3 regions of the Paracidovorax sp. MALMAid1276 genome follow, and region 3 is predicted to be linked to each of the others. Evidence: predicted binding sites of a transcription regulator. Region 3 holds the regulator's gene; each other region holds the start of a gene.

Region 1 (3,239 bases), on a different contig from region 3:
TGGTTGGGGTCGTCCCAGGTCTTGCCCAGGCCGTTCTGGTAGCGGCCCAGGATGCGCTGGTTGATCGCGTCCACGCTGGTGTTGATGTAGGCCTTCTGCGCCACCGTCTCGGCCATCTTCATCTTGTTGGACAGGCCGGCGTCGATCCACTGGCTGGCCTCCAGCACGGCCATCATCACGGCGCGCGTGGTGTTGGGGTACTTCTTGGTGAACTCGGCCGTGGTGCCCAGCACCTTCTCGGGGTGGTCCTTCCAGATGTCCTGGGTGGTGTTGGCCGTGATGCCGATGCCGTCCATGATGGCGCGGTGGTTCCAGGGCTCGCCCACGCAGAAGCCGTCCATGTTGCCCACGCGCATGTTGGCCACCATCTGTGGTGGCGGCACGGTGATGAGCTTGGCGCCCGAGATGGGGTTGATGCCGGCGGCCGCCAGCCAGTAGTGCATCCACATCGCGTGGGTGCCGGTGGGGAAGGTGCCGGCGAAGGTGTATTCCCGCTTTTCGCTGGCCATCAGCTTGGCGAGCGACGGGCCGTCGACCGCGCCCTTGTCGGCCAGGGCCTTGGACAGGGAGATGGCCTGGCCGTTGTTGTTCAGGCTCATCAGCACGGCCATGTCCTTCTTCGGGCCGGCCGTGCCCATGTGCACGCCATAGACCAGGCCGTACAGCACGTGGGCAAAGTCCAGTTCGCCGTTCACCAGCTTGTCGCGCACACCGGCCCAGGAGGCTTCCTTGGTGGGGATGATGGTGACGCCGTATTTCTTGTCGAAGCCCAGCACCGAGGCCATGACCACGCTGGCGCAGTCGGTCAGCGGGATGAAGCCGATCTTGACCTCCTTCTTCTCGGGGGCGTCGGAGCCCTGGGCGTGCACCAGTGCGCGCAGCGCCGGGCTGATGCCCACGGCGCCCACGGTAGCGGCCTGCAATACGGAGCGTCGGTTGAGACTGGTTTTCAGAAGATCGGTCATGGTGCGGTTCCTCGTAGCGTTGAAAACAAAAAAGGCGTCCTCTCCTGCCGGGCTGCACGGGGCAACTGCGGTGTCAGAGAGGGACGCCTTTGTCCATGGCAACGGCCCGTAGGCCTTGCCTGGCACCGGCCCGCCATTGGGTCGGTGCTGCGAGATGGGACCGTCATTGGTCTTGCAACCTCTATTGCAAGCAGCGTGCCAGCTTCGTTTGCGCCACGATGGCGCACCAATCGCTACGTTTTTGATAGCTTCAATCGCTTGATGGATAAGCGCTGTGGCACTATTTGGTTAGAAAATCACTGTTGCCGTTCTGCTTGTGCTGGATTTGCACTGCCTTTGTGCGGCGCACCATCAGGGAGAGGGCGGTCAAACTGGACGCAGCCCAGGCGAGGGCAGCCGAGCAAGGGCCGCCCCGCAGCGAGGGCTGCGTCCCCTTCCCGAATCGCGCAGCGATTCGAGAGAAGGGGGAAGGTGCGAAGCACCTCAGGGGGATGCGACCTGCCTACCCCAGCAGATCCGCCACATCCAGCATGCGCTGCGCCACATCCACCAGCTTCAGGCCCTTGTCCATGGCGGTCTTGCGCAGCTTCTCGTAGGCGGCCTGTTCGGTCAGGCCCTGGCGCTGCATGAGCAGGCCTTTGGCGCGGTCGATGGTCTTGCGGTCCTTGAGCTCCGTCTTCGCGTCCGCCAGCTCGGCGCGCAGCGCCTGCTCGTGCTGAAAGCGCGCCATCGCCACGTCCAGGATGGGCCGGATGCGCTGCGGGGCCAGGCCCGCCACGATGTAGGCCGACACGCCCGCCGCCACCGCGTCCTTCACGTGCGATGTGTCTTCGTCGTTGGTGAACATGACGATGGGCCGGCGCTCGTTGCGCGTGGCCATCACCACGTGTTCGAGCGCATCGCGCGCTTCGCTCTCGGCGTCCACGATGATGAGGTCGGGCTGCAGCTGGGCCAGCCGCTCGCTCAGGAACACGTCGGCGGGCAGCGTGGCCACCAGGTTGAAGTTGTTTTCCAGCAGGCCGATGCGCAGCGCACGCGACCGCTCTGCCTGCAGCAGGGCGTGTTCGTCGTCAGGGTCGGTCACCGCCAGGTCCGGGGCCACCACCACGATGCGCAAAGCCTCATTCATGCCCCGAGCATAAGCAATTTTTACGCCACAAAGTGGTGCATCGAACCGGTGCACGCCCCCCCGAGCGGTGCGGCAGGGGCGGTCTGCGGACTTGAGGGGCCTGAAACTTGCTAATAGTTTGATACGCGGCAGGGCATACCCGCTAGGCGCTGGGTTGGCGGCTCGCATATACATCCGGTCACTTTGACATACCTCTTTGGAGTTTTCTGCATGAACAAGCACATCGACCGGCGCCGGTTCTCGGCCAGCCTGGCCCTCGCGGCCATCGCTGCGGCCGCTTTCCTGTCCGGCTGCGGCAAGGTGCCCGACACCATCAAGATCGGCGTGGCGCAGCCGCTGAGCGGCCCGCTGGGCGGGCTGGGGCAAGACCTGCTCAATGGCGTGAACCTGGCAGTGGCCGAACTGAACAAGGGCGGCTACAGCGTGGATGGCAAGAAAGTGACGCTGGAAGTGGTGTCGGTGGACGACAAGGCCGATTCCGCCACGGGCAAGACCGTGGCCCAGCAGCTGGTGGATGCCGGCGTGGTCGCGGTGATCGGCCACCTGAACTCGGGCGTGAGCATCGACACGGCCGCGGTGTATGCCGCCAAGGACATCGCGCAGATCGCCATCTCCACCAACCCCAAGTTCACGCAGCTGGGCTTTCCCACCACCTTCCGCATGGTGGCCAACGACACGCTGCAGGCGCGCGCCATTGGCTCGTTTGCCGCCACCCAGCTGGGTGCCGCGCGCTATGCCGCGCTGGACGACGGCACGCCCTATGGCAAGGGCCTGGCCGACGGAGCCGCCGAGCAGCTCAAGGCCGAGAAGAAAGAGGTGGTGGTGCGCAAGTCGTTCGACGACAAGACGGTGGCGTTCGACGCGCTGGCGGCCGAGCTCAAGGCCGCCAATGTCGAGGTGATCGTCTCCACGCTGAATGACTTCCAGGCCCTGGCGCTGCTGGAGGCGCTGCGCAAGGTGGACCACACCAAGGTCAGCCTGCTGGGCGGCGACACCATCAAGACCACCGACATGACCAAGGCCATGGGCATGGTCGCCGGCATCTACGCCACCTCGCCCGTGCTGGAGGCCAAGGAATTCACCACCGGCAAGCCCTTCCTCGAAAAGTACATCGCCGCCTACAAGAAGCCGCCGGCCTATGGCGG
Region 2 (3,239 bases), on a different contig from region 3:
GGGGCGCGCCTGTGGCCACGCCGGACCATGCCCAGCTGGCAGTCTCTGCGGCCAAGGAGATGGCCGCGGCCATCGACGAAATCAATCGGTCTCACCGCCAACGCGGCCTGCCCGAGATCGGCGTAGGCATCGGCCTCAACACCGGAATGATGTGCGTGGGCGACATGGGCTCGGATATCCGCCGTAGCTACACGGTGATTGGCGACGCGGTGAACCTGGGATCACGGCTGGAGGGGTTGTCGAAGCACTATGGAACGTCCATCGTGGTGAGCGAAAGCACGAAGGCGCTGGCGCCCCAGTTCGCCTGGCAGCAACTCGACCTCGTTCGCGTGAAGGGCAAGGCACAGGCCGTGGCCATATTCTGGCCTGTGGCCTTGCAGGCAAATTTGACGGACTCGCAAGCCACCGAAGGCAAGGAATGGGGACAATTCCTCACTGCCTACTACGCGCAGAACTGGGCACAATGCACAGCGAGCTTGTCCAAGTTGAAGATCGATCACCCTGAGAACGTGCTGTATTCACTGTATGAAGAGCGCGTTTCACAATGGCGCCAGGAACCCTTCAAGCCCCAATGGGACGGGGCTACCAACTTTGAAAGCAAATAGTTGGGCGCCTTCGTGAGCTGCAGTTCTTTCGCTCCGCTTGTTACCGATTCACCATTACGCAATAGGGCTTCGCCATGAAGGTTCGTGTCCTCGGATGCTCCGGCGCCATCGCCAAGGATTGCCGCACGACCTCCTTCCTGATCGACGACAACATCCTGATCGATGCGGGCACCGGTGTGGGTGATCTCACCCTGGAAGAGATGCGCCGAATCGACCATGTGTTCCTCACACATTCGCATCTGGATCACATCGCTGCGTTGCCGCTGATGCTGGACGCGGTGTCGTCGCTGCGAACGTCGTCCGTAGTGATACACGCTCTGCCCCAAACCATCGAGGCGTTGCAGACCCATATCTTCAACAACGTCATTTGGCCGGATTTCAGCGCCATCCCCACCCACCATCAGCCCTTCTTGCGTTATGTGCCACTGGCCCTTGGCGAACAGGTTTCGGCGGGCGGAAGGCTGCTGGAGGTTCTTCCTGCCGTGCACACCGTGCCGGCCGTAGGCTATGCGGCGCAAGGAAATACCGGCTGGTGGGTGTTCAGCGGTGACACCGGCAGAAATGCGGCGTTTTGGACATGGGTCAATGCCCATCCTGTCCGCCAACTCGTCGTGGAAACGGCTTTCAGCAACCGCGAAAGGGATCTGGCCGCGAAAAGCCTGCACCTCGCACCTGAATCACTCGCCCAGGAACTCAGCCAACTGCGCCCAGAACGGTCGTTTCCCATCTACGTCACGCACACCAAGCCTTCGGAGACAGACCTCATCATGCAGGAAATCAAGCGCTTTGATCACAGCAACACACAGCCCAGCGCTGCAGCGCACGACATCCGGTGGCTGAGCGCTGGGCAAGTGTTCGAGTTGTAACAACCAGCGTGCGGATGACAAGCGTGCCGGACAAAAGTGTCACCTACGCATCGCATCCGATGCCAAACACGTCAACATAAGCGTGGGACAAGGCTAACGCAGGGGAGCAGAGTCTCCTACGATTTGCTGGCACGCAATGTGCTGATGTGTTGACAACCTGAAGAAGTGTTCGACAGGTGTTCACTTGCAAACCGACTCCGAGGAGATTTTCATGAAGCATACGCTGCAAAAAGGTTTCACCCTGATCGAACTGATGATCGTGGTGGCGATTATTGGTATTCTGGCTGCGGTGGCGCTGCCTGCTTATCAAGACTACACCATTCGCGCCAAAGTCTCCGAAGGTCTGAGCTTGGCTTCTGCCGCAAAAACTGCGGTTGCGGAAACATTTGCCAATACGACACAGGGCACGATTGAAGCTTACGCAGGTACCGGTGCGATCGTTGCCCCGGCAGCAGGAAATACTACTTACGGTTATGAATATACCGCTGGTACCAATGTAGCTTCTATTGCCATTGCGGCAACCCCCGTCGCCGCGCCGGCAGCCACCTCTGGTCGGATTACCATCACCTATGCCGGCACCCTTGGCACTACGCTTGGCAACCCGCTGCTGTTGACGCCCGGCTCTGGTACGGTAACCAATTCTGCGGTTCCAAGCGCCGTGATGGTATCTGGTCGTCCAGTCGTGTGGGGCTGCGGCATTGCAACGACTGCTTCTTTCAAATACGTGCCCGCCAATTGCCGTTTTAATAACGTTTAATACGGCTTAGCCGTAAAAGGCCGCCTTGTGCGGCCTTTTTTTGTGGCGTAGCGCGGCGGTCTACACATTTCTCACTAGCAGGCTGCTGAAATACTGATTTGCCCAACGGCAGCCAAGAGTATCGACCGCTCAAAACGGCCTACAAGCGATTGTTTTGAACCGGCAAGGGGTGAGACCCCCTCAAAGTCGTCATTTTTCGAGTTCTCCAGCAGTATTTAAGCAGCCTGCTAAGGAATAACCTATGAAGCACCAATGTCAATCCGGCTTCACGCTGATCGAACTGATGATCGTTGTAGCCATCATAGGAATTTTGGCTGCTGTTGCGCTGCCTGCTTACCAAGAATACGTGATTCGCGCGAGAGTGACGGAAGGGTTGAGCTTGGCGGGAACAGCCAAGACTGCGGTGATGGATACGTTTGCCTCAGCTCAGAGCGGAGGACTTGTAGCCTATGTAGGCACAGGGGCGCCTGCAGTCGGCAGCTATGGTTATGAATATACTGCTGGTACAAACGTGGTCTCAATTGCCATCGCCCCGATTGCTGATGTCACAGCCCCTACCTTGCCAGAAGGACGAATCACCATTACCTTTGGTGGTGGCGTGGGCTCTGCATTAGGCACTCCGTTGGTTCTGACTCCAGGTAGTGGCACGGTCAACAACGCAGGTGTCCCTCAAGCTCCGCTGTCCGCAAGAGCGCCCGTGGTGTGGGGTTGCGGGGTTGCTTTGACGACCGCTTTCCGCTACGTACCTGCCAGTTGCCGCTTTCCAGTTTAAGCTCGAAAGCTCGGCGGCAATTTTTAGCGGTCATTCAATCATTGCTTATGCGCCATCGCTACCGGGCTGCCCTGAAGGCAGCAGCCGCCCATTTTCTCATCACTCTTGGAATTGCTGCGCTTACGGCTATTTTGGTATTTCAAGTCTGGTTTCCTTGGCCTTTCTACGAAATAGTGGCTGGTCGCGAATTGTTTTGGCTTGTAATCAGCGTAGACGTCGTCTGTGGACCATTGCTGACA
Region 3 (3,239 bases):
GCCCACCAGCAGGTCTTGCCACGTGAGGCCGGTGATGCCGTGCACCTCGTCGGCCAGAAAGCCCTCGACGCCGGCCGCGCAGGGCAGAAAGAGTTGGAGATGGTTCATGTCGATGGGGAGGATACGTGCTCGGGCTGCGCGGGGGAACCGGGCTCTCCCGCACGGGCGGCCAGCAGTTCGCGCACGGACTGCGGAATCGGGGCCACCTTGCGGCTGGCCTGGTCGATGAAGACGATGCCGATCTTGCCGCGCGCCACCTCGCGGCCCGAGGCTTTCTCGGTCATGCAGAACACCAGATCGAAGCCGTAGCGGTTGAAGTCTGCCGGTGCCATCTCCACCCGCATGGTTTCGCCGTGGAAGCCTTCGGACTTGTACTGCGCCACGATGTCGCCCACCACGATGGACAGGCCGCACACGTCGGCCTCGGGGTAGCCCAGCGACTGAAAGAAGCGCACACGCGCCTCGGACACCAGCGTGAGCAGCTGCGCGTTGTCCAGGTGCCCGCCCTGGTTCACATGGCTGATGTAGATCTGCAACTCGGTGGCAAAGCCGAAGTGCGGGGGAAGGTCGAAGACGATGCGGGCCATGGTGGGGCTGCGGTAGGTGGGTACGAAAAGAAAAAAACAACGTCAACGCAAGGGGCCGCAGCGGCGCAGGCGCACGCCCAGCGCTCGCCCCAAGCGCGCAGGTATCTACAGCGCCTTGCGCAGATTGGCAGGCGCGATCTTGAGCGCCTCGCGGTACTTGGCCACGGTGCGCCGCGCGCATTCGATGCCCTGCTCCTTGAGCATCTCGGCGATCTGGCTGTCGGACAGGGGTTTGGCCGTGTTTTCGGCCGAAACGAACTGCTTGATGAGCGCGCGCACGGCGGTGCTGGATGCGTTGCCACCGGTTTCAGTGCCCAGGCCCGAGCCAAAGAAGTATTTCAGCTCGTAGGTGCCGATGGGCGTGGCCATGTACTTGGCGGTGGTCACGCGGCTGATGGTGGATTCGTGCAGGCCCAACTCATCGGCGATGTCGCGCAGCACCAGCGGGCGCATGGCCAGCTCGCCGTGGGTGAAGAAGTTCTTCTGCCGCTCGACGATGGCGCGCGAGACGCGCAGGATGGTGTCAAAGCGCTGCTGGATGTTCTTGATGAACCAGCGCGCCTCCTGCAGGCGCTGCTGCATGCCCTGGTGGCCCTCGCCGCCCTTGTGGCCGCGCAGCGCACCCGCATAGATGTCGTGCACGCGCAGGCGGGGCATCACGTCGGGGTTGAGCTGAACGATGAAGTTGTGCTGGCCGTCCCGCCCGTTGGCCCGACCGGCTTTGCGCACGATGACGTCGGGCACGATGATGTTGCGCTCCACGTCCACAAACTTGCGGCCGGGGCGCGGCTCCAGCCGGGCGATGAGCGCCATGGCGGCGCGGGTGCGCTCCTCGCCGTCGCCGCACAGCTGGGTCAGGCGGCGGATGTCGCGGCGGGCCAGCATCTCGAGCGGCTGCTGGCAGATGGTGAGCGCCGTCTTCACGGTGTCGGGGTCTGCCTCTTCATCAGCATCGAGCGCCTTGAGCTGCAAGGTGAGGCATTCGGCCAGGTTGCGTGCGCCCACGCCCGTGGGCTCCAGGCTTTGCAGCAGGCGCAGGGCCACGGTGAATCGGTGCACCAGCTCCTCGATCTGCTCCAGGTCTTCGGCGCCGGCGAGCGCGGCGGCCAGCTCTTCGAGTGGCTCTTCCAGATAGCCGTCGTCGTTCAGCGACTCGATGAGAAAGCGCAGTGCGGCACAGTCCACCTCGGACAGGCGCAGCGACAGGGCCTGGCGGTGCAAGAAGGCCGTGAGCGATTCGTGCGAGCGGGCCAATTCGGTGGCGTCGGCCTCGTCGCCCTCGCCGTCGTTGCGGTTGCGGGCGGGCGCATCTCCGCCCCACTCCGCATCATTGGGCGCCATCTCCACCGTGCCGTCGCCGCTCCAGTCGGGCTCGTCCGCAGCGCCAGCGCTTGGCGATTCAGCATCATTTTGGCCTTCAGCGCTTGCTGCACTTGCGCCTGCAGCTCCTGAAAACATAGCATCATCCGCGCCATAGTCATCGGCCTGGGCGGGTGTGTTTTCTGCGTCCAGCCCAAACTCCTCACGCGGCGCCTCGTCGGCCGTGCGCTCCAGAAAAGGGTTGTCGTCGAGCATCTGCTCGACTTCCTGCGAGAGTTCGAGCGTGGACAGCTGCAGCAAGCGGATGGACTGCTGCAGCTGGGGGGTCAGCGCGAGATGCTGCGAGACGCGCAGCGATAAACCAGGCTTCATCACATCTTGAAGTGTTCGCCCAGGTACACGCGGCGCACTTCGGCGTTGTCGACGATCTCGGACGGTGTGCCCTGGGCCAGCACGCGCCCGTCGCTGATGATGAACGCGTGGTCGCAGATGCCCAGCGTCTCGCGCACGTTGTGGTCGGTGATGAGCACGCCGATGCCGCGCGCCTTGAGGAAGCCGATGATGCGCTGGATCTCGATCACGGCAATGGGGTCGATGCCGGCAAAGGGCTCGTCCAGCAGAATGAAGCGCGGCTGCGTGGCAAGCGCCCGGGCGATCTCCACCCGGCGGCGCTCGCCCCCCGACAGGGCCATGGCGGGCGAGGCGCGCAGGTGGTCCACCCGCAGCTCCTGCAGCAGGGCCGTGAGGCGCTCTTCAATGGCGTCCCGGCTGAGCGGCTTGCCGTCGTCGCCGCGCTGCAGCTCCAGCACCGCACGCACGTTTTCCTCCACCGACAGCTTGCGGAAGATGGAGGCTTCCTGCGGCAGGTACGACAGCCCCAGGCGCGAGCGCCGGTGAATGGGCATGTGGGCGACGGACTGGCCGTCGATGCGGATGTCGCCCGCATCGCTGCGCACCAGCCCCACGATCATGTAGAACGAGGTGGTCTTGCCCGCGCCGTTGGGGCCGAGCAGCCCCACGACCTCGCCCTTTTGCACCACCAGCGACACGTCCTTGACGACCTTGCGGCTGCCGTAGGACTTGGCCAGGTGCTGCACTTCGAGCCGGCTGCCCTGCGGAAGATCGCCCGCATGCGCAGCCCCCCCCGGCAGGTGTTCTCCCGCCGGGCCGCCAGGGCCGGGGTGCAAGGGCTGCGCGCTCACCGGGAGCCGCCGCCAAGGCTGTTGCTGGGGCGCAGCGCCGGGGCCGATGCAGCCGGCGCTGCCGGCGCGGCGGCCGCGTTGGGCGGCGGGTCCTTGGGAGACAGCACGGCGCGCACGCGGCCACCGGGCG

The links. Region 3 encodes sigma-54, which starts transcription at its own class of promoters, with help from an activator protein. Its sites were predicted from a motif close to TGGCANGNAANCTGCTTT; they were not measured.
Region 1: the regulator sigma-54 is predicted to act here: its motif matches at 2,105-2,122, upstream of ACOQFS_RS04435 (ANTAR domain-containing response regulator).
Region 2: the regulator sigma-54 is predicted to act here: its motif matches at 1,599-1,616, upstream of ACOQFS_RS14725 (pilin).

Annotation. Positions count from the first base shown of each region.
Region 1 is NZ_JBMIRS010000070.1:1,426-4,664, reverse strand. It holds gene ACOQFS_RS04440 (CmpA/NrtA family ABC transporter substrate-binding protein) at 1-965, opposite strand, end outside; gene ACOQFS_RS04435 (ANTAR domain-containing response regulator) at 1,468-2,094, opposite strand; gene ACOQFS_RS04430 (branched-chain amino acid ABC transporter substrate-binding protein) at 2,305-3,239, shown strand, end outside.
Region 2 is NZ_JBMIRS010000196.1:71,359-74,597, reverse strand. It holds gene ACOQFS_RS14735 (CHASE2 domain-containing protein) at 1-605, shown strand, start outside; gene ACOQFS_RS14730 (MBL fold metallo-hydrolase) at 680-1,471, shown strand; gene ACOQFS_RS14725 (pilin) at 1,683-2,228, shown strand; gene ACOQFS_RS14720 (pilin) at 2,470-3,000, shown strand; gene tfpZ (TfpX/TfpZ family type IV pilin accessory protein) at 3,048-3,239, shown strand, end outside.
Region 3 is NZ_JBMIRS010000210.1:17,129-20,367, forward strand. It holds gene ACOQFS_RS16930 (THUMP domain-containing class I SAM-dependent RNA methyltransferase) at 1-108, opposite strand, end outside; gene ACOQFS_RS16935 (acyl-CoA thioesterase) at 105-587, opposite strand; gene ACOQFS_RS16940 (RNA polymerase factor sigma-54) at 693-2,279, opposite strand; gene lptB (LPS export ABC transporter ATP-binding protein) at 2,279-3,058, opposite strand; gene lptA (lipopolysaccharide transport periplasmic protein LptA) at 3,106-3,239, opposite strand, start outside.